Regions from separate parts of the Saccharopolyspora gregorii genome, predicted to be linked through region 3. Evidence: riboswitches for the same ligand, from Rfam matches in the RefSeq annotation. Region 3 holds a riboswitch; each other region holds the start of a gene.
What was found. Region 3 has a riboswitch for S-adenosylmethionine ahead of H1226_RS25140 (methionine ABC transporter ATP-binding protein). Riboswitches for the same ligand answer to the same signal wherever they lie in the genome.
Positions count from the first base shown of each region.

Region 1: it holds a riboswitch for S-adenosylmethionine, as region 3 does, so the genes downstream of both, thrC (threonine synthase) here and H1226_RS25140 (methionine ABC transporter ATP-binding protein) in region 3, are expected to answer to the same signal.
Region 2: it holds a riboswitch for S-adenosylmethionine, as region 3 does, so the genes downstream of both, H1226_RS07105 (aminotransferase class V-fold PLP-dependent enzyme) here and H1226_RS25140 (methionine ABC transporter ATP-binding protein) in region 3, are expected to answer to the same signal.

Region 1 is NZ_CP059556.1:5,094,463-5,101,730, forward strand. It holds gene H1226_RS22095 (VOC family protein) at 1-44, opposite strand, end outside; gene H1226_RS22100 (cold-shock protein) at 140-343, opposite strand; gene H1226_RS22105 (TSUP family transporter) at 602-1,408, opposite strand; gene rpsT (30S ribosomal protein S20) at 1,637-1,897, shown strand; gene holA (DNA polymerase III subunit delta) at 2,128-3,111, opposite strand; SAM riboswitch class I at 3,218-3,345, shown strand; gene thrC (threonine synthase) at 3,358-4,626, shown strand; gene H1226_RS22125 (ComEC/Rec2 family competence protein) at 4,677-7,046, opposite strand; gene H1226_RS22130 (ComEA family DNA-binding protein) at 7,043-7,268, opposite strand, start outside.
Region 2 is NZ_CP059556.1:1,612,031-1,619,298, reverse strand. It holds gene H1226_RS07115 (RluA family pseudouridine synthase) at 1-732, opposite strand, end outside; gene lspA (signal peptidase II) at 744-1,457, opposite strand; gene H1226_RS07105 (aminotransferase class V-fold PLP-dependent enzyme) at 1,492-2,820, opposite strand; SAM riboswitch class IV at 2,892-3,006, opposite strand; gene ileS (isoleucine--tRNA ligase) at 3,131-6,319, opposite strand; gene H1226_RS07095 (hypothetical protein) at 6,719-7,195, opposite strand.
Region 3 is NZ_CP059556.1:5,737,026-5,744,293, reverse strand. It holds gene H1226_RS25150 (transglycosylase family protein) at 1-1,394, shown strand, start outside; gene rsmA (16S rRNA (adenine(1518)-N(6)/adenine(1519)-N(6))-dimethyltransferase RsmA) at 1,556-2,431, shown strand; SAM riboswitch class I at 2,634-2,723, shown strand; gene H1226_RS25140 (methionine ABC transporter ATP-binding protein) at 2,991-4,013, shown strand; gene H1226_RS25135 (methionine ABC transporter permease) at 4,010-4,693, shown strand; gene H1226_RS25130 (MetQ/NlpA family ABC transporter substrate-binding protein) at 4,793-5,605, shown strand; gene H1226_RS25125 (4-(cytidine 5'-diphospho)-2-C-methyl-D-erythritol kinase) at 5,805-6,761, shown strand; gene H1226_RS25120 (ABC-F family ATP-binding cassette domain-containing protein) at 6,799-7,268, shown strand, end outside.

The sequences.
Region 1 (7,268 bases), 640 kb from region 3:
GGGTCGCGCGGGTGCAAGATCGTGCGGCTGTTGACGACGTCCATGGCTCCCGTTGTACCGCGCCACCCCGCCCAGGGCCGAAAAAACGGCGGGCCCCCCACCTCGAAGGTGGAGGGCCCGCCGAAGCGGATCACCGCACTCAGACCGCGCGAACGCCGCTGGCCTGCGGGCCCTTCTGGCCCTGGGTGATCTCGAAGGTCACGGTCTGGTTCTCCTCGAGGGTGCGGAAGCCGTTGCCCTCGATGGCCGAGTAGTGGACGAAGACGTCCGGGCCGCCACCGTCGGGGGAGATGAAGCCGAAGCCCTTCTCGGAGTTGAACCACTTCACAGTGCCCTGTGCCATCTCTGTCTCCTCACAGCTGATGAGTAACCGGTGCTCGCACCGCGCGAGCACCGGGGCCTAGTCCAGACGGCGAACTCTCCAGCTTGCGCTCAGGACAGAGTCGCGCCCGCAACTTTCGCGAGCGTGTCGAACACGAACACAAAAATCGGCCGACTCATACAACCACACCCCGGGCGGGATCATTCCCGCGACCCGCCGGTGTTCTCGATCTCACATCACGCCTGACGTGGAGTCTTGACTGATCGCCCCGGAACGGGCTCACAGCCCGGATGCGAGCTTCCAGCCGAGGCTGGCCACCAGCGCCACGACGACGGTGAGGAAGACCTTCCGCACGAACACCGACCCGCGGCTGGATGCCAGCGCGGCACCCAGCACGCTGCCGCTCGCGTTGCTCACCGCCATCACCAGCGCCAACCCCCACAGGATCTTGCCCGCGGCGATGAAGAACAGCAGCGCCCCGAGGTTGGTGGCCACGTTGACGATCTTCGCGGTGGCCGAGGCCCCCACGAACGCGAAGCCGACCAGGCCCACGAGCAGGAAGACCAGGAACGAGCCGGTGCCCGGGCCCGCGATGCCGTCGTAGAAACCGATCACCAGGCCGCCCGCGACCATCACCCAGGTCTGCTGGACGGGCCCGAAGCGCGGCGCCGCGACCGATCCCAGGTCTGGTTTGCGCCACGTGTAGATGCCGACCCCGACCAGGGCCACCAGCACCACCACGGTCAGCACCGTCTGCGGCAGCGACGCGGCGAACACGGCGCCACCCAGGGCCCCGAGGAAGGCGACGGCCGCCATCGGCAACGCGCTGCGCCACGGCACCGGGGTCCGCTTCGCGTAGGTCCACGCGGCCGCCGTGGTGCCCGCGACCGCGGCGAGCTTGTTCGTCCCGAGCGAGTAGATGATGTTGCCGCCTGGCACCAGCAGCAGCATCGCGGGCAGCTGGATCAGGCCGCCGCCTCCGACGATGGCGTCCACCGCGCCGGCCAGGAACGCCGCGCAGCACAGGAAGACGAGGCCGGCCAGCGTCAGGTCGGCGAAGCCGGGCCAGCCCAATGCGGTGAACACGGGGCGCGAGCCTATGCCGCCCACCACCGATCGAGTCCCGGCTTGTGAGCGTCCTCGCACCCGGTGCCGACGCGGGTCGTCGCGAGCGCCGTTGCTAGGATCGTCGACCGTGCCGTGCGGCATTCCGCCAGGGAGGAAAGCTGCGCACGCCGTGGGCCCTCGGCCCCGGTGCGGCAGCGCCGATTCAGCGCGGCACGACTGAATCCGAACGAGGAAAGAGGCGCCCCAGTGGCCAACATCAAGTCTCAGATGAAGCGGATCAAGACCAACGAGCGCAACCGCCTGCGCAACAAGTCGGTGAAGTCCTCGGTCAAGACCGCCATCCGCAAGTTCCGCGAGGCCGTTGCCGCCGGCGACAAGGACAAGGCCCTGGAGCTGCAGCGCGCCGCCTCGCGCACCCTGGACAAGGCCGCCGGCAAGGGTGTCATCCACGCCAACCAGGCCGCGAACAAGAAGTCGGCGCTGGCGCAGGCCGTCAACAAGCTCTGAGCCCGAGCGCGGCCGGACCTTCGTCCGGCACGCGCACCGGCCCGAGACGGGGTCCGTTCCCACGGGAACGGGCCCCGTTTCGCGTTCGGGGCCGAAGCGCCTGGCGGGTTCGCGCTGAGATCGGGCTCTCGGGCGGCTCCGGGCGCTCGGCACCGGGCACCGGGCAGCGGGCACCGGGCACCGGGCACCGGGCACCGGCGGCGATCGTCGCCCTGGTGGCGTGTGCCGGGTCAGTTCCGGGAGGAGTGCAGCTCGACCAGCCGCAGCACCGTGCGCTCCAGCGCGTGGTCCGCGTCGGCGGCCATCCCCTTGACGTCCGCGTTGAGCACGGCGACCGCGCGCAGCGCCTCGGCCACGGTGGCGCTGCTCCAGCCCCTGGCCTGCGCCTGCGCCTTCTTCACCTTCCACGCGGGCATGCCCAGGTCTCCGGCGAGGCGGAACGGGTCCCCCCGGCCGTAGGCGGCGACCCGGCCGATGGTGCGCACCGAGTCGGCCAGCGCGTCCGCGATCAGCACGTGCGCCACGCCGAGCTGCAACGCCCAGCGCAGCGCCTCCAGCGCGCCGGCCAGATCACCGGTGACGGCCTTCTCGGCCACCACGAAACCGGTCACCTCGGCACGGCCGCGGTGGTAGCGGCGCACCTCCGACTCGTCGATCTTGCCGCCGGTATCGGCCACCAGCTGCGAGGCCGCGGAGGACAACTCGCGCAGGTCGAAGCCGACCGTCTCGATCAGCGCGCCGACACCCGCGGCGTCGATGCGGCCACCCGCGCGCCGCACCTCGTCCTTGACGAACGCCTCCCGCTGCGGCCCCTTCGTGATCTTGTTGCACTCGGTGACGCGGGCGTTGAGCTTGCGCAACGCGCTCGGCAGCTCCTTGGCGTTCTTCCCGCGACCGCCGCCGCTGTGCACGATCACCAGCACCACGCCGTCCGCGGGTTGCCGCGCGTGCGACAGGATCGCCTCGGCGATCTCCTTGCCCGCGTCCTGGGCCGCTTCGAGCGCCACCACGCGCCCTTCGGCGAACAGCGAGGGGCTCAGCAGCTCGTCGAGCTCCGGCGGGGTGAGTTCACTCACCTTGATCCTGCGCAGCTCCGTTTCCGGGTCGGCGGCGCGGGCAGCGCCGACCGCCTCCCACAGAGCGCGCTCCACCAGCAGTTCCTCGTCTCCGAGGATCAGGTGCAGCGGATCGCAGACCACCGACGGCGAACTCATGGGGGCATCGTCCCACGACCCTGCGACACCACCGCCGTTCCCGTGCGCCGACCCCGTGCTGGCCAGGACGTGGCGGGCTCCCGTAACGTTGCAGCCACAACCGAATAGCTCATCCAGAGGGGCAGAGGGAACGGCCCGATGAAGCCCCGGCAACCATCTCGACCTTTCGCGGCATTCGCGAGGTAGTCGAAGAAATTGGTGCCAACTCCGACCCGCCCGCGGGACAGATGAGGAAAGGACCTCGCGATGACCGCTGCCGCCCATGCCCCGAACTCCACCGGCAAGACCTACGACCTCGGTCCGGCCGTCGAGCTGGTGTCGAAGGAAGAGGGCCACCGCCAGCCCCTGGCTCCCGAGTTCGTGTCCCTGGAGGACTTCTCGCCGCTGGAGGTCGCCTACGACTTCGGGCGCGTCCGCCGCGAGGACATCGAGGCCGGCCCCCGCTCCATCTGGCGCTACAAGAAGCTGCTGCCGGTGCCGACGAACGTCGAGGAGCACCCGAACACCGAGCCCGGCTGTACCAGGCTGGTGCGCGCGGACAACCTCGCGAAGGCGCTCGGCGTCAAGCGGATCTGGATCAAGGACGACACCGGCAACCCGACGCACTCCTTCAAAGACCGCGTGGTCGCCGTCGCGCTGGCCGCCGCCCGCGAGTTCGGGTTCAAGGTGCTGGCCTGCCCGTCCACCGGCAACCTCGCCAACGCCGTCGCCGCTGCCGCCGCCCGTGCCGGCTGGGACTCGGTGGTCCTCGTCCCGTCCAACCTGGAGCGGGCCAAGATCCTGATGAGCGCGGTCTACGACGGCTCGCTGCTCGCGGTGGACGGCAACTACGACGACGTGAACCGGCTGGCGACCGAGCTCGCCGCCGAGCACGAGGACTGGGCGTTCGTCAACGTCAACGTGCGGCCGTACTACTCGGAGGGTTCCAAGACCCTCGGGTTCGAGGTCGCCGAACAGCTCGGCTGGCGGCTGCCGGAGCAGATCGTGGTGCCCATCGCCTCCGGCTCGCAGCTGACCAAGGTGGACAAGGGCTTCCGCGAGCTCGGGCAGACCGGCCTGGTCGAGCAGAGCCCGTACCGGATCTTCGGCGCGCAGGCCCACGGCTGCTCGCCGGTCGCCAGCGCGTTCAAGCAGAACCACGACGTGGTGCAGCCGGTGCGGCCGGACACCATCGCGCGTTCGCTGGCCATCGGCGCCCCCGCGGACGGCCCGTACGTGCTGGACGTGGTCCGGCGCACCGGCGGGGCCATCGAGGACGTCACCGATGAAGAGGTCGTCGCGGGCATCCGGCTGCTGGCCCGCACCGAGGGGATCTTCGCCGAGACCGCCGGTGGCGTCACCGTGGCGACCGCGAAGAAGCTCATCGAGGCCGGTCAGATCGACCCGGACCAGGAGACGGTGCTGCTCATCACCGGCGACGGCCTCAAGACGCTGGACGCCGTACAGGACCAGGTCGGTCCGAAGGCGACGGTCGCCCCGAACACCGATGCCGTGAACGAGGCCCTCGGCCTGTGATCGGTGGCCGTGGGCCGCGGTGCGCCGCGGCCCACGGCTCGACTTCCCCGTCACCTCTCGTCCGGCCGCAGCGGATCGCCCCGCTCCACGGCGGCGCGCCCTTGGCCTTCCGGCACGACCGCGATGTCGCCGGCCTGATCGGTGCGGTGGATCCGGGCGCCCATCCGTTGCAGCTCGCCGAGGATCAGCGGGCTGGGATGACCGTAGTCGTTCCCGGCTCCGACGCTGATCACCGCCAGTTGCGGGCGCACTCGCGCGAGCAATCTCGGCGTCGTGAACCGCGACCCGTGGTGGGGCACCTTGAGCACCTCCGCCCGCAGGTCCGCACCTGAGGCCAGCAGCGCTGCCTGACCTGGCAGCGCGACGTCCCCGGTCAGCAGCACCCGCCCCGCCGGAGTGGTCGCCTTGACCACCAGCGAGGCGTCGTTGGCGTCCTCCGCCGAGTCGCTGCGCGCGAGCGCTCCTCGGGGACCGAGCACGTCGAGCACCAATCCCGGCCACCGCAACCGCTGGCCCGCCCGCAGCGGGACGACGGGTGTGCGGTGGGCGCGCGCGGTCGCCCGCACCTCGCGAGCCGCCCAGGCCGGTTCGCCCAGCGGTCCGACGGCGACCGCGCCGACCTGCCGCCCGGACAGCACCGCCGAGATGCCACCGACGTGGTCGGCGTGCAGGTGGGTCAGCAGTACCAGCGGGACGCTGCGGATCCGCAACCGGCGCAGGCATTCGGCCATCGGTGCCGGGTCCGGGCCGGTGTCGACCACGACCGCTTCCCGGTCCCGGCCGGTGGCCAGCACCAGCCCGTCTCCCTGTCCCACGTCGCAGGCGACCAGCGACCACCCCGGCACCGGCCACGGGAACACCTGGTGGCGGACCGGGATCACCACCACCACGACGACCAGCACCAGGCTGGTCAGGACCAGCCGAGCGATGCGCCCGCGCAGCACGATCAGCAGCACCAGCGCGAGCACCGCCAGCGAGGTCCCGCCCACCACTCCGGACGGCCAGTCGACGGCGGCTCCCGGCACGGCCGCCGAATGCCGGGCGACCGCGAGCACCCATTCCAGTTCGGGCCCGGCCAGCCACACCAGCGCACCGGCCAGCGGCGCGCACCACGGGACCACCACCGTCGCCGCGACGCCGAGCACCGTCGCGGGTGCCACGAGCGGCCCCGCCAGCAGGTTCGCCAGCACCGCGACCAGGCTGACCTGCCCGGAGATCGCCGCCACCAGCGGTGCCGTGACCAGGTGCGCCGCCGCCGGTACCGCGAGCGCCTCGGCGAGCCCGACCGGTACTCCCCTGGCGTGCAGCGCCGCCGACCAGCCGGGTGCCAGCAGCACCAGCCCGGCCGTCGCGGCCACCGACAGCGCGAACCCCGCCGTGGTCGCCAGACCCGGTGCGAGCAGCAGCAGGCCGATGACGCTGCCCGCCAGCGTCGGCAGCGCCGAGCGTTCCCGGCCCAGCGCCAGGGCGAACAGCGTGATGGCGCCCATCACCGCGGCTCGCAGCACGCTCGGTTCCGGTCCCGCGAGCACCACGAACCCCGCCATCGCCGCCCCCGCGCCCAACGCGCACGGCACCGGCCCCGCGCCGACCAGGCGCAGCACCAGCAGCACCGCCCCGCACACGATGGCCAGGTTCGCCCCGGACACCGCCATCAGGTGCGTCAGCCCGGAGGTCTCGAACTGCTCCACCACCTCCGGTGGCAGCAGTCCGGTGTCGCCGACGACCAGGCCCGGCAGCAGGCCCGCCGCTTCCGGCCCCAGCACGGTCCGGGAGGTCGAGCGCAGCCCTTCCCGCAGGTCCTCCGCGATGCGCTGCCAGCCGGGTGGTGGGCCCACCTGCTCCGGTGCCCGCCCGATCTGGACGGCGGCGGTGAGCAGTTCCCCTCCGCGCGGCGGCACGGCCCGGCCGGTGGCCGTCACCTCCTGGCCCGCGATCAGCGAGCGCCACGGTTCCGTCGGAACCAGCAGCAGCGCTCGGCCGCCGACCGCGGTCCGCCTGCCGTCGACGTGGACCGAGCGCAGCCGCACCTGCACCACCGAGCGGTCCTGGGCGCGCCGGGCGCCGTAGGACGCTCCCCGCAGCGGCTTCGGCCGCGAGGTGAGCGATGCCCGAACCTCGACCCGGTCGCCCTGCTGCGCGGCGAGGTGCAGCGGGTGCACGGCGGTCGAGTGGGCGCGGACGCCCACGCCGGTCGCGGTGATCCCGGCCAGGACCAGAACCGCCAGCAACCCGTTGCGCCAGCGCCGGATCCGCCGAGCCCGCACCAGCGGCAGCAGCACGACCGCGGCGATCGCCAGCGCTGCCGCCACTCCCCACCCGCCGAGCAGCCCGGCCAGCGTCACGGCCCAGGTCACCACGGCCGCGGGCACCAGCCGCAGGTCGAGCACACCGGTCCGCGGGTACGACGTGACCTTCACACCTGGACCAGGTCGCGCAGCTTGGCCAGCTTGGCCGCGCCGATGCCGTCGACGTCCTGGAGTTCGTCGACGGAGCCGAAGCGGCCGTGCTCGGTGCGCCACTGCACGATCCGCTTCGCGGTGACCTCGCCGACTCCTGGTAGTGCATCGAGCTGCTCCTCCGTGGCGGTGTTCAGGTCGGTCTTGGCCGCCGCCCCGGAGCCGGGTGGGCTCGCGGCCTGG
Region 2 (7,268 bases), 2.2 Mb from region 3:
GCACGGATGCCGGACCGCGGAGAAGTGCACCCGGATCTGGTGCGTGCGCCCGGTCTCCAGCTTCACGTCCACCAGGGACGCGGCGCGGAACGCCTCCACCGTCTCGTAGTGGGTGATGCTGGGCTTGCCGCCGCTGACCACGGCGAACTTGTAGTCGTGCTTGGGGTGGCGGTCGATCGGCGCGTCGATGGTGCCGCTGCTCGGATCGGGGTGGCCCTGCACCAGCGCGTGGTAGCGCTTCTCCACGGTGCGCTCCTTGAACGCCCGCTTCAGCGCGGTGTAGGCGTGTTCGCTCTTCGCGGCGACCATGACGCCGGTGGTGCCCGCGTCGAGCCGGTGCACCACGCCCTGGCGCTCCGCGGCGCCCGAGGTCGCGATGCGCACGCCCGCGGCGGCGAGCCCGCCGATCACGGTGGGGCCCTCCCAACCGGGGCTGGGGTGCACGGCGACGCCGATGGGCTTGTCGACCACGACGATGTCGTCGTCCTGGTGCAGGATCCGCAGGCCCTCCACGGGCACCGCGACCACTTCCGGTTCGGGCCGCGCGTCGGGCAGCGTCACTTCCACCAGCCCGCCCGCGATCAGCCGGTCCGACTTGCCGACGGGAGCGCCGTCGAGCAGCACCTCGCCGGATTCGGCGAGCCCCGCCACCGTGTTCCGGGACAACCCGAGCAACTTCGCCAGGCCCGCGTCGACCCGCATCCCTTCGAGGCCGTCGGGGACCGGGAGCATCCGCAGATCGCTCATGCCCGGTCCTCGCGCTTCTTCCGGGTGTGCACGGTGCCGTCGTAGTCGCGGCCGAGCAGCGACAGCAGCACCACGAGGATCCCGCCGCACACGATGGACGAGTCGGCGACGTTGAACACCGGCCACACGCTGCCGTCCGGCGCGAACAGCGACACGAAGTCCACGACGTGGCCGCGCAGCGGCCCGGGCTCCCGGAACAACCGGTCGACCAGGTTCCCGCACGCCCCGCCCAGCACCAGGCCGAGCCCGACGGCCCACCCGGTGGAGCGCAGCTTCGGCGCCAGCCACACGATGACGCCGACCACGACGATCGCCAGCAGCGCCAGCAGCCAGGTCATGCCGGTGGCCAGCGAGAACGCCGCCCCCGGGTTGCGCACCAGCACCAGGTACACCGCCCCGCCGAACAGTTCCAGCGGCGGCTGCCCGTCGAGCCGCGCGACCGCGGCGATCTTGGTCACCACGTCCGCGGCGAGCAGCAGCGCGGCCACCCCGAACAGCAGCGCCAGCAGCTTCCGCGAGGCACGGCCACCGGCCGCCCCGACCGCGGTCGAACCGTCGCCGTCCGAACCCGGGTCCGGCTCGCTCGCGGCGGTACCGCCGTCCCCGCTCGCGGCGGGTCGCGCTTCCGGTTCTGAGGACGAGCCCTCGCCGGTCGCGGGGTTCGATCCGGGCTGCTCGGAGTCGGACTGCTCGGTGTTCACCCGGCCCATTCTCCCCGACCGCCGATCGGTCGTTCGCAGCGGCTCACGCCAACGCGGCGGGGAACTCGCGCGGGTCGTCGACGGGCACCCAGCGGCCGCCGTCCAGTTCGTAGCTCCACTGCGGACCGTGGGCGACGAGCCCGCGCAGCGCGGTGACGATCCGGTCCACGTGCTCGACGGTGGTGCCGAGACCGAGGCTGATCCGCACGGCGCGCTGCGCGTCGGTGCCCGCCAGCAGGTGCCGCACGGCCCGGTGGGCGCAGAACAGCCCGTCCCGCACGCCGATGCCGTGCTCCGCGGACAGCGCCGCCGCCAGCAGCCCGGGGTCCTGGCCGTCCACGGTGAAGCTGACCACGCCGACCCGGTCGTGCTCGGGGCCGAACAGGCCCAGCTCGCGCAGCCCGGGCACGGTGGCGAGCCCGGCGCGGAGCCTGCGCAGCAGCAGGTCCTCGTGCCCCTCGATCGCCTCGGCGTGCTCGGCGAGCACCTCGCAGGCCTTGGCGAGCGCGTGCACCCCGACGGTGTTCGGCGAACCGGCCTCGTGCCGCTCCGGACCGGTGTTCCAGTCGATCTCGCCCGCGTCGGGGACCGATCGGGTGGCGCCGCCGCCGGCCAGGTACGGCTCGGCCCGGTCCAGCCAGTCGTCGCGGCCGATGAGCGCTCCCGCGCCGAACGGGGCGTAGAGCTTGTGCCCGGACAGCACGGCGTGGTCCACGCCGAGGTCGGCGATGCGCACCGGGCGGTGCGGGGCGAGCTGGGCGGCGTCGAGCACGGTGCGGGCGCCGTGCTCGCGGGCGACGCGGGCGAGCTCGGCGACCGGCCACAGCTCGCCGGTCACGTTGGACGCCCCGGTGAGCACGGCCAGCTTCGGCCCGTCGGCGCACTCGGCGAGCGCGGCGTCGAGCAGCCGCACCGCCTCCTGCGGGCTCTCCGGGATGCCGAGGTGGTGCACCCGCTCCCCCGCCCACGGCAGCAGCGCCGCGTGGTGCTCGGTGTCGAACACGACCACCGAGGTGTCCGCGGGAAGCGCGGCGGCCAGCAGGTTCAGCGCGTCGGTGGTGTTCCGGGTGAAGATCACCGAATCGGTGCGGCGGGCGCCGACGAACCGGCGCAGCGTCTCCCGCGCCCCCTCGTAGACCCGGGTGCACACCTGGGAGGCGAACCCGGCGCCGCGGTGCACGCTGGCGTACCAGGGCAGCAGCTCGTTCACGGCGTCCCGCACCGCGTTCAGGCAAGGCGCGCTGGCCCCGTGGTCCAGGTTGGCGTACTCGGCGGAACCGCCGGTGACCAGCGGAACCCGCAGCTGCGCGCCGACGACCGCGGGGACCGCGGGAACGGAGTCCACGACGGACCAGATCGGGGTTTCGGCGATCTCGCCGGTGGCGGAGCGGACGGCTGACGACACGATGCCTCCTGGGGCCTCACCGGGCCCGGAGCATTCGGGGCCCGCGCTTGCCGATCGCCCTGCGCGATCGGCCAGGTCCTCACCCGGGGCACCCCACCGCGGTAGGAGGGTTGCCGGCCAGCAAACCGGGGTTTCCCGCTGGCACTCATGACCTTCGACGGAGAAGACTAGGGATCGCCCCCGCCGCGCGCAACCACCCCGCGCGAAGTGGGAGGTGCGCCACGCCCGTCCGGGCGGATCCGCGGTGGTTCCCGCGGACCCGCCCGGCGGCGGCCGATCAGACCCGTTCGACGGCGACCGAGACGTCCACGCCGTCCCCGACGCTGCCCGCGGAACCACCCGCGGCCGCGCCCTCGGACACGGCGTCCGCGAGGGTTTCGGCGGCGATGAACTCGCGGTGCGCGTCCACGGCCGCCAGCACCTCGGCCGGCGCGGAGACCTCGACGCGGATGCGGTCGGAGATCTCGAAACCGGCGTCCCGGCGCGCCTGCTGCACGACGCGCACCAGGTCGCGGGCCACGCCTTCGGCGGCCAGCTCCGGCGTGACGTCGCAGTCCAGCACCACCATCCCGGCGCCGCCCGGCAACGCGGCCGCGGCACCGGAGTCGGTGGACACCAGCCGCTCGGTGAACTCGCCCTCCTGCAGTTCGGTGCCGTCGGCGACCACGCCCCCGGCCGCGTTGCGGGTCCAGTCACCGGACTTCACGGCCTTGATCACCCGCTGCACGTCCTTGCCCAGCCGAGGTCCGGCGGCGCGGGCGTTCACCGCGATCTCGAACCGGCCGTGCGCGGCGACGTCGGTGGTCAGCTCGACCTCCTTGACGTTCACCTCGTCCCGGACCAGGTCGACGAACGGCCGCAGCGACTCGGCCTCCGGCATGGCCACGACCAGCTTCGCCAGCGGCAGCCGGACGCGGCGCGAGTTCGACTTCCGCAGCGCCAGCGCCGAGGAGCACACCTGCCGCACCCGGTCCATCGCGGAGACCAGCGCCGCGTCGGCAGGCAGCTCGTCGACCAGCGGCCAGTCCGCCAGGTGCACCGAGCGGCCGCCGGTGAGCCCGCGCCACACCGCTTCCGCGGTCAGCGGCAGCAGCGGCGCCACCACCCGGCAGGTCACCTCCAGCACGGTGTGCAGGGTGTCGATGGCATCGGCGTCCCCGGCCCAGAACCGGTCCCGGGAGCGGCGCACGTACCAGTTGGTCAGCACCTCCAGGAAGTCGCGGACAGCGGCGCACGCCCCGGCCGGGTCGAACACGTCCATCGCGGCCTGCACGTCGCCGACCAGCTCGTGCGCCTTGGCGAGCACGTAGCGGTCCAGCACGTGCTCGCTGTCCACCCGGAACCGGCCCTCGACTCCTTCGGCGTTGGCGTACAACGCCAGGAAGTACCAGGAGTTCCACAGCGGCAGCACCGCCTGGCGCACCGCGTCCCGGATGCCGCGCTCGGTGACCACCAGGTCCCCGCCGCGCAGGATCGGGCTCGCCATCAGGAACCAGCGCATCGCGTCCGAACCGTCGCGGTCGAAGACCTCGTTCACGTCCGGGTAGTTGTTCTTCGACTTCGACATCTTCATGCCGTCGTCGCCGAGCACGATGCCGTGCGCGACCACGTTGGAGAACGCGGGCCGGTCGAACAGCGCGGTGGCCAGCACGTGCAGCAGGTAGAACCAGCCGCGGGACTGGCCGTTGTACTCAACGATGAAGTCGCCCGGGTAGTGGTGCTCGAACCAGTCGGAGTTCTCGAACGGGTAGTGGACCTGCGCGAACGGCATCGCCCCGGACTCGAACCAGCAGTCCAGCACCTCCGGCACCCGCCGCATCGTGGACGCGCCGGTCGGGTCGTCCGGGTTCGGCCGGGTCAGCTCGTCGATGTTCGGGCGGTGCAGGTCGGCGGGCCGCACCCCGAAGTCGTGCTCCAGCTCGTCCAGCGAGCCGTACACGTCGGTGCGCGGGTACGCCGGGTCGTCCGAGGTCCACACCGGGATCGGCGAACCCCAGAACCGGTTCCGCGAGATGTTCCAGTCGCGGGCGTTGGACAGCCACTTGCCGAACTGGCCGTCCCGGATGTGCCCCGGCACCCAGTTGATCTGCTGGTTGAGCTCGACCATGCGGTCCCGGAACCGGGTGACGGCCACGAACCAGGACGACAGGGCCCGCTGGATCAGCGCGTTGTCGCAGCGCCAGCAGTGCGGGTACGGGTGGTCGTAGGTCTCGTGCCGCAGCAGCAGGCCCGATTCCTTGAGGTCCCGGATGATCTGCTTGTTCGCCTCGAAGACCTGCTGGCCCTCGTACGGCGCGACCTCGGCGGTGAACCGGCCGCGCGCGTCGACCGGGACGACCGGTTCGATGTCGTGCGCGTCGGTGACGGCCTTGTCGTCCTCGCCGAAGGCGGGCGCGATGTGCACGACACCGGTGCCGTCCTCGGTGGTGACGTAGTCGGCGGGCAGCACCTGGTGGGCGTTGGGCCGCCCGGCGAAGAAGTCGAACGGCGGCCGGTAGCTCGTGCCGACCAGCTCGGCGCCGGTGAACCGGGCGACGACGCGGTCCGCGACGTCCTCGCCGAGCTCCCGCGCGTACGCGCCCAGCCGGGCCTCGGCCAGCAGGTAGCGCTCGCCGCCCTCGCCGGGCTCGACCAGCGCGTAGTCCACCTCGGGGTGCACGGCGGCCGCGAGGTTCGACGGCAGCGTCCACGGGGTCGTCGTCCACACCAGGGCCAGCGCCCCGTCGAACGCCTTGCCCGGCGCGACGAGCCGCAGGCCCACCGTCACCGCCGGGTCCTGCCGCTGGCGGTAGGTGTCGTCCATCCGCGTCTCGGTGTTGGACAGCGGCGTCTCGCAGCGCCAGCAGTACCAGAGCACCCGGAAGCCCTCGTAGACCAAGCCCTTGTCCCACAAGGTCTTGAACGCCCACATCACGCTCTCCATGTAGTCCACGTCGAGCGTCTTGTAGTCGTTCTCGAAGTCCACCCAGCGGGCCTGGCGGGTGACGTAGTCCTCCCACTCCCGCGTGTAGCGCAGCACCGAGGCGCGGCAGGCGTCGTTGAACTCGGCGACGCCCATCGACTCGATCTCGGACTTCGAGGTGATGCCGAGCTGCTTCTCCGCCTGCACCTCGGCGGGCAGCCCGTGGCAGTCCCAGCCGAAGCGGCGCTCCACCCGGCGGCCGCGCATCGTCTGGTAGCGCGGCACCGCGTCCTTGACGTACCCGGTGAGCAGGTGGCCGTAGTGCGGCAGGCCGTTCGCGAACGGCGGCCCGTCGTAGAAGACGAACTCGTTCGAGCCGTTGACGCCCGCGTCCCTGGCCTGCACGCTCTCCCGGAACGTCCCGTCCGCGGACCAGAAGTCCAGCACTTCCCGCTCGACCTGCGGGAACGACGGTTGCGCGGCCACCCCGCGCTCCTGGGGGGCCTCTCGATCCGCGCCCTCCGGGGCGGTCGTTCCGCCGAATCGGACCTTCGGGTAAGCCATCGCGGGTGTTCTCCTCGCCGGTGTGTCGTCAGCAGCCGCACGGGCATCCGGACTCGATGCCCACACGGGGACGACACGGCGCGCGACCGATCCGGCCGCCCGCGTCCCGCGGTACCACCCCGCTTGCCACCGCAGAACGCGACGGCCACTCGTTGCCGGCTGTCACGGGCCGGACCCGTCCGGTTCTACTGGGACGCTGCTCCTGCTGGAGCGCGGCGCCCGTTCTTCCGGAGGCTCCCCGGTGATGGCCGGATCAACGCCGATGCGGGCCGGTCGCTCCCCGGCGACCAGCCCGCATTCAGCATAACCATTCGACGCCACCGGATTTCCGCGGCCACCGCGGTCCGCGCCCAGGGCCCTGAGCGCTCCGCGGTGGACTCCGCGTTCCCGGTGGCCGTGCTAGCGCGCGGCGCGCGCCCGTCCCGCCAGCACCGCGTCCGGGGTGCAGCGGGAGCAGGCCGTGAAGCCCAGTTCCCGGGCCTCCTTCGCCGGCAGTCCCTGCACCTCCCGCTCGCCGAGCCAGTCGCAGCTCGCCAAGTGGTACCGGGGGCGTTCGTCGACGACCACGACCTCGTCGTCCGATTCGGACACCAGCAGCGCGTCCGCCGCGTCGGTGTCCTCCTCGTCCGGTTCCTCGTCGACGTCGACCTCGCCGGCCGGTGCCGCCGGGTCCTGCCCCGCCTCGCCCGCGGAGACCGGTTGCCGCGGCGGTGAGCTCGCTTCCCTCCGCCGCCGCAACCGTTCCACCACGAGCAGTGCCGCGGCCAGCACGCTGAGCAGCACCGACAACCACGCCCATTCCGGGCGTTGGACCAGCACCGACGTCACCAGCACGCCACCGGCCGCCAGGACCAGGAACAGCACTACCAACAACACGCCGAACTTCCCTTCACCGCACCGTGCGGGGACCCCCTTGTCCCCTCCGCAGCCGACCACCGGCGGCCCCTGG
Region 3 (7,268 bases):
TCGATCGCGAGAGCGATGCGGAGATCACCGCCGAGCAGCCCTTCGCCCCCATCAGCGACCGGTACCCGGCGCAGGACCACCCGAGCTTCCCGCCCGGCGCGCTGGAGATCACGCCGGACGACGTGCTCGAAGCGCTCGGCCCGCAGGCCGACGAGATGCTCGCGACTGCCGACATCGACGTCGACGAGCTCATCCGGCTCATCAACGCAGAGACCGTGGTCATGCCGCCGCTGGTCCTGCCCGACGAGCTCGGTGAACCGCAGGCGCAGCCCTCCCCGGAGGTCGTCGAAGCGATCACCTCGTGGAAGCAGCGCTTCCTCAAGGGCGCGGTCGCCGCGGTCATCCTCACCCTGACCGGCTCCGGCGGTGCCGCCGCCGCGATGGACAAGTCCGTCACCGTCGAGATCGACGGCAAGGAACGCCAGGTCAACACCTACGAGTCGACCGTCGGCGAAGTCCTCGAGGACGAGGGCATCAGCATCGGCGAGCACGACGCGCTGAGCCCCTCCCCGCAGTCCAAGGTCGGGCACAACGACACGATCACCCTCGACCGCGGCCGCCTGCTGAAGATGACGGTGGACGGCGAGCAGCGCGAGGAGTGGGTCCGGTCGGTGACCGTCGGCCAGGCGCTGCGCCAGCTCGGCGTCGCCGACGACGGCGCCTGGGTCTCCAGCGCGCGCAGCACGGCGGTGCCCGAGCAGGGCATGGACCTGGTGGTCAAGACCGCCAAGGACATCACGATCACCGACGGCGCGGGCGAGCCCCGGCAGCTGACGACCACCGCGGTGACCGTCGACGAGCTGGTGCAGGAGCAGAACCTCCAGCTCGGGCCGGAAGACCACATCACCCCCGGCGGCGACCAGAAGATCACCAGCGGTGCCACGGTGCAGATCGACCGCACCGGCAGCACCGTGATCAACGTGACGGTGCCGATCGAGCCGCCGGTCAAGGAGATCGAAGACGACTCCATGCTCAAGGGCGAGGAGAAGGTCGAGAACCCGGGCACGCCCGGCGAGAAGATCGTCTTCACCCGGGTGAGCACCCGCAACGGCGAGGAGACCGGTCGCGAAGCGGTCGGCGAGAAGATCACCAAGGAGCCGACCGAGAAGGTCGTCCGCGTCGGCACCAAGCAGCCGCCGAACAGCGCCGTCTGGGACAAGCTGGTGCAGTGCGAGGCCGGCGGCAACTGGGCGATCAACACCGGCAACGGCTACTACGGCGGTCTCCAGTTCGATAAGAGCACCTGGGACGCCTACGGCGGCGACCAGTACGCGGCCTACCCGCACCAGGCCAGCCGGGAGCAGCAGATCTCGGTCGCCACGAAGGTGCGCGACGCCCGCGGCGGCAGCTACGGCGCCTGGCCGGGCTGCTCCTCGAAGCTCGGCCTGAGCTGAGCCGCGCCGGGACGGTTCCCGGCTCCCGCGTTCTTCGACCGGTCATCGGCCTCGTGCCGGTGACCGGTCGTTCGCGTTCCCGGGCCTGCTCGGTGCGGTCCTGATCAGCGCGGGGGAGGGCGGGCGCGGTGCGGGAAGCGGGCGCGGGTAGCTTTGACCTCGTGGAACAGCACGCGAACCAGGCGCGGTTGCTCGGGCCGGCCGATGTTCGCCGGCTGGCGGGGGAACTCGGGATCCGGCCGACGAAACGGCTGGGCCAGAACTTCGTGCACGACTCGAACACGGTGCGCCGCATCGTCGGCGCGGCCGAGCTCACCGCCGAGGACGTGGTGCTGGAGGTCGGGCCCGGGCTGGGCTCGCTGACCTTGGCGTTGCTGCCGGAAGCCGCCGGGGTGGTGGCCGTGGAGATCGATCCGGTGCTCGCCGAGCGGTTGCCGCGCACCGCCGCCGAGTTCGCCCCCGAGCTGTGCGACCGGTTGCGGGTGCTGCCCGCCGACGCGCTGCGGGTGCGGGCCGCCGACTTCGCCGAGCCGCGGCCGACCGCGCTGGTGGCGAACCTGCCGTACAACGTGGCGGTGCCGGTGGTGCTGCACCTGCTGGCGGAGCTGCCGTCGCTGCGCACCGGGCTGGTGATGGTGCAGTCCGAGGTCGCCGACCGGCTGGCCGCGAAACCGGGTGGTCGCACCTACGGGGTGCCGAGCGTGAAGGCCGCGTGGTACGCCGACGTCCGGCGCGCCGGGCCGGTGCCGCGCAACGTGTTCTGGCCGGTGCCGAACGTCGATTCCGGGCTGGTGGCGTTCTCCCGGGTCGATCCGCCGTCGGCGGCGCCGCGGACGCAGGTGTTCGCGGCGGTGGACGCGGCGTTCGCGCAGCGGCGCAAGACGCTGCGGGCGGCGCTGTCGGGCTGGGCCGGGTCGGCGGCGCGCGCCGAAGAGGTGCTGCGGGCGGCGGGGGTGGATCCGGCGGCGCGGGGCGAGCAGCTCACCGTGGCCGATTTCGCCCGGGTGGCCGAGGCCGCCGGAGAACCGGCGAGCTGACGTTCCGCTGCGTCGCCTCCCTTCGGGACTTCGTTGGTCCGTCCGGAGGGAAAACCGTAGTGTTGATCACATAAGGTCACCGGAATATTCACGGCGGGCCATGCCCCCTGCTCAACAGGGGGATGTGATTTGTCAAACGATTCCACATAGTGACGGCTTTTGGCTTGCGCCCGTCGACACCGCTGCGTTCTACTATGCGGGAAATCCATCCCGAGCGGCTGAGAGACCTGGCTCCACGACGCCGCAGCAACCACTCCACCGGAGCAGGTGCTAACGCCAGGGTCGATGGAGTTGTGGTGTCTGAAACTCTGCTCGCAGGTGAACGTGCGCCCCGGACCAGCCGCCGGCAGGCCCGCGGCGGTCGCGCTCGCGTCGGATCCGGTCCGCACGGCCTCGCCTTGACCCAGCGCCGGGTCATCGATCACGGACGCCGCACCACGACGGCCTGTCGCCTCGCCGGCTGACGGCCCCAGTCGTCACCGCCCCACCAGGCCCTTCTGTTCCTCCCCGCCCGGCCGCGGCATGCCCGCAGGCCGGCGTGAGCTGATGCGGAGCGATCGTGATCACAGTCGAGAACCTCACCAAGTCCTTCCGGCACGACCAGTCGAGCCGATCCGACGTCGTCGCCCTCGACGACGTGTCCCTGGAGGTCCCCGCGGGCGCCGTGCTCGGCGTCGTCGGCCCCAGCGGCGCGGGCAAGTCCACCCTCGCCCGGTGCATCGCCCTGCTGGAGAAGCCGGACCGCGGTGCCATCCGGGTCGACGGCACCGACCTCGTGGCCCTCGAAGGCGCCGCGCTGCGCGCCGCCCGCCGCCACATCGGCGTCGTGCCGCAGGGCGACTCGCTGCTGCGGCAGCGGACCGCCGCGGGCAACGTGGCGCTCCCGCTCGAAGCCGCCGGGATGCCCGCACCGCAGCGCCGCAGCCGCGTCGCCGAACTGCTCGACCTGGTGGGGCTCACCGACAAGGCGCCGACCTACCCGGACCGGCTCTCCGGCGGGCAGCGGCAGCGCATCGCGGTCGCCCGCGCGCTGGCCGCCAAGCCCTCGGTGCTGCTGGCCGACGAACCGACCTCGGCGCTGGACCCGGGCACGACCGACTCGGTGCTGACCGTGCTGGACCGGGCGCGTTCTGAACTGGGCGTCACCGTCCTGGTGGTCACCCACGACATGGCCGTGGTGCGGCGCATCGCCGACGACGTGGCCGTGCTCGAAGGCGGGCGCGTCGTGGAGCACGGCAAGGTGCTCGACCTCGTCGCCGAACCCGGCAGCCGGGTCAGCACCAGCCTGCTGCCCGAGACCGACCAGGCGCCCGCCGTGCCCGGAGTGCGGCACGACGTGGTCGCCGAAGTGGTCCTCGTCGGCTTCGCCGCCGTCGGGGCGCTGCTGCCGGAGGCGGCCGCCCGCTTCGGGGTGGAGCTGTCCATCCTCGGCGGCGGGCTCACCCGGCTCGGGGACACCCCGGTGGCGAAGTTCCGCATCGGACTCACCGGCGAGCGGTCCGAGTCGGCCCTGAAGTGGATGGTCGACCGGGACGCGCACGTGCGGCGCACCCCGGTCAGTGTTGATGGAGTCGCGGCGTGAGTGATCCGACCCCCTGGGCGGAAGTAGCGGAGCTGCTCGGCGGTGCCACCGTCGAAACGCTCTACATGGTGCTGGTGGCGACCGTGCTGGCGGTCCTCGGTGGACTGCCGCTCGGCGTGTTCCTGCACCTGAGTTCTCCGGTCGGGCTCAACCCGCGTCCGACGCTGCACCGGAGCCTCGGTGTGGTCGTCGACGTGGTGCGGTCCGTGCCGTTCGTGGTGCTGCTGGTGGTGCTGGCCTCCTTCACCAGGTTGTTGGTGGGCACGTCCATCGGCAGCACCGCGGTGATCGTCCCGCTGGTCGTCGGCGCGGTGCCGTTCTTCGCGCGGCTGACGCAGAACGCGTTGCGGGAGGTGAGCTTCACCGTCGTCGAAGCCGCGATCACCACCGGGTCGAGCCGGTGGCGGATCGTGTGGACCGTGCTGCTCGGCGAGGCCCGCGCCGCGCTGGTCGGGGCCGTCGGCGTCACCGCCGTCGCGCTCATCGGCTACGCGGCGATGGCCGGCGCCATCGGCGGCGGAGGTCTCGGGACCACCGCCATCCAGGACGGCTACCAGGCGTACGACGAGCGCGTGCTGTACGGATCGGTGGCGGTGCTGGCCGTGCTGGCCTTCGCCATGCAGCTGCTCACCGACATCACCGCCAAAGCAGTGGACCGCCGCCGCAGCGCGACCGGCTAGGCCCGCAGCTCACCAGGAACACTCCGACGACGGGGACGTGCGATCCCCGCCGGCCGCCGGTGCGCGTCATCGGCCGGCCCTCCAGAAAGGACGCGATCGATGCGTTTTCGCTCCCTGGCCGTGGTGCTCACCGCCGCGACGCTGGCGCTCGCAGGTTGCGGCGGCTCCGGCACGCCCGCCGCGCAGGACCCCGAGGCCCCGCTGACCATCGGCGTCAGCCCGCAGCCGCACGGCGAGATCCTGCAGTTCGTCAAGGACAACCTCGCCGAGAAGGCGGGCATCGAGATCGAGATCGAGAAGTTCGACGACTACAACCGGCCCAACGAGGCCGTCGCCAACGGCGAGCTGGACGCGAACTACTACCAGCACAAGCCGTACCTGGCGGAGTACCAGGCGCAGCGCGGCGGCGAGTTCGAATGGGTGCAGACGGTGCACCTCGAACCGCTGTCGGTCTACTCCAAGAAGGTCCGCTCCTTCCAGGAGCTGCCGAACGGCGCGCGGATCGCGCTGCCCAACGACCCGTCGAACCAGACCCGCAGCCTGGAACTGCTGCAGGCCAACGGTGTCCTCAAGCTGAAGCCGGGCGCCGAGCAGGGCGCCGGGGTGCGCGACGTGGCGGAGAACCCGAAGAACATCCAGTTCCAGGAGCTCTCCAGCGACCAGCTGCCCCGCTCGGTCGACGACGCCGACGCGGCCATCGTGAACGGCAACTACGCGCTCAAGGCCGGGCTGAAGGACCCGATCGCGGTGGAGAGCGCGGAGAACAACCCGTACGCCAACGGTCTCGTCGCCTCGCCCGCGACGGCGAAGGACCCGCGGGTGCAGAAGCTGGCCGAGCTGCTGCGCTCGCCGGAGGTCGCGGACTTCATCAACAAGACCTACGGCGGCATTTCGGTGATCCCCGCTTCCTGATCGAGCCCGGACCGGCGGCCCCCTCGTGGCAGCGAGGGGGCCGCGGTGCGTCCGGGCCGGGCCGGACGAAGATCCACCTGGTGGCGGTGCCATCGCCCGACCGGGAATTCCGGCCGGGTGCGCGGAGGTTCCGCTGTGAAGTCGGGTGCTGGGGCGGCACCCGGGTCGCGCGGACACGTACGCTCTAGGGGTGCTCTCCGTGGTACCCACCCCCATCACCGTGCGTGTCCCGGCCAAGGTGAACCTGCATCTGTCGGTCGGCGATACCCGCCCGGACGGCTACCACGAGCTGGTCACCGTCTTCCAAGCGCTCTCGCTCACCGACGAGGTGACGGTGCGCACCGCCGACGAGCCCGGCATCGAGGTGCACGGCGAAGGCGCCGACTCGGTCCCGACCGGGCCGAGCAACCTGGCGTGGCGGGCGGTGCAGCTGCTCGCCGAGCACTCCGGCCGCGACCCGGAGGAACCGGGCGTGCAGCTCACGATCCGCAAGGGCATCCCCGTGGCGGGCGGCATGGCGGGCGGCAGCGCCGACGCGGCCGCCGCGCTGCTGGCCGTGAACGCGCTGTGGCGGCTGGAGATCGGCCGGGACGACCTCGCCGACCTCGCCGCGAAGATCGGCAGCGACGTGCCGTTCTCGCTGCTGGGCGGGACCGCGCTCGGCACCGGTCGCGGCGAGCGGCTGGTCCCGGTGCTGGCCCGGCACACCTTCCACTGGGTGATCGCGCTGGACCGGCGCGGTCTGGAGACCCCCGGCGTGTACGCCGAGCTGGACCGGCTGCGCGGCGACACCGGCCCGCACCGCGTCGGCGAGGTGGAACCGCTGCTGGAGGCGCTGGCCTCCGGCGACCCGCGGCAGCTGGCGCTGCTGCTGGGCAACGACCTGCAGTCCGCGGCGGTGTCGCTGCGGCCGAACCTGCGCCGCACGCTGCGCGCCGGCGTGGAAGCGGGCGCGCTCGCCGGGATCGTGTCCGGCTCCGGCCCGACCTGCGCGTTCCTGTGCACCGACGACGACGCCGCGGTCCGGGTGGCCGCCGAGCTGTCCGGCGCGGGCGTGTGCCGCACCGTGCGGGTCGCGCAGGGCCCGGTGCCCGGCGCGCGGATCGTCGGCGACGACCGCGCCGACCGGCCCACCCCGCCGCAGGTCCACGCCTGACCCACCCCCCACGTTCCTCTGGAGATCCACACCCCCGATGGCGAACCTGATCAACCTCGAATCGGTGAGCAAGAGCTACGGAGTGCGACCGCTGCTGGACGGCGTGTCCCTCGGCGTCGACGAAGGCGAACGCATCGGGGTCGTCGGCCTCAACGGCGGCGGCAAGACCACGCTGCTGGAAGTGCTCTCCGGTGCCGAAGAACCCGACTCCGGCCGCGTCAGCCAGTCCCGCGACCTGCGGATGGCCGTCGTCACCCAGCGCACCGAACTCCCGCCCGGATCGACCGTGCGCAACGCGGTGCTCGACCCGCACGGGTTCACCGCCGAGCACGAGTGGGCCGCCGACGCGCGGGTCCGCTCGGTGCTCACCGGGCTCGGCATGACCCGGCTCGGGCTGGACACGCCCGTCGCGGACTTCTCCGGCGGGGAGCGCCGCCGCGTCGCGCTGGCCGCCGCGCTGGTGCGCGACCTCGACCTGCTGGTGCTGGACGAGCCGACGAACCACCT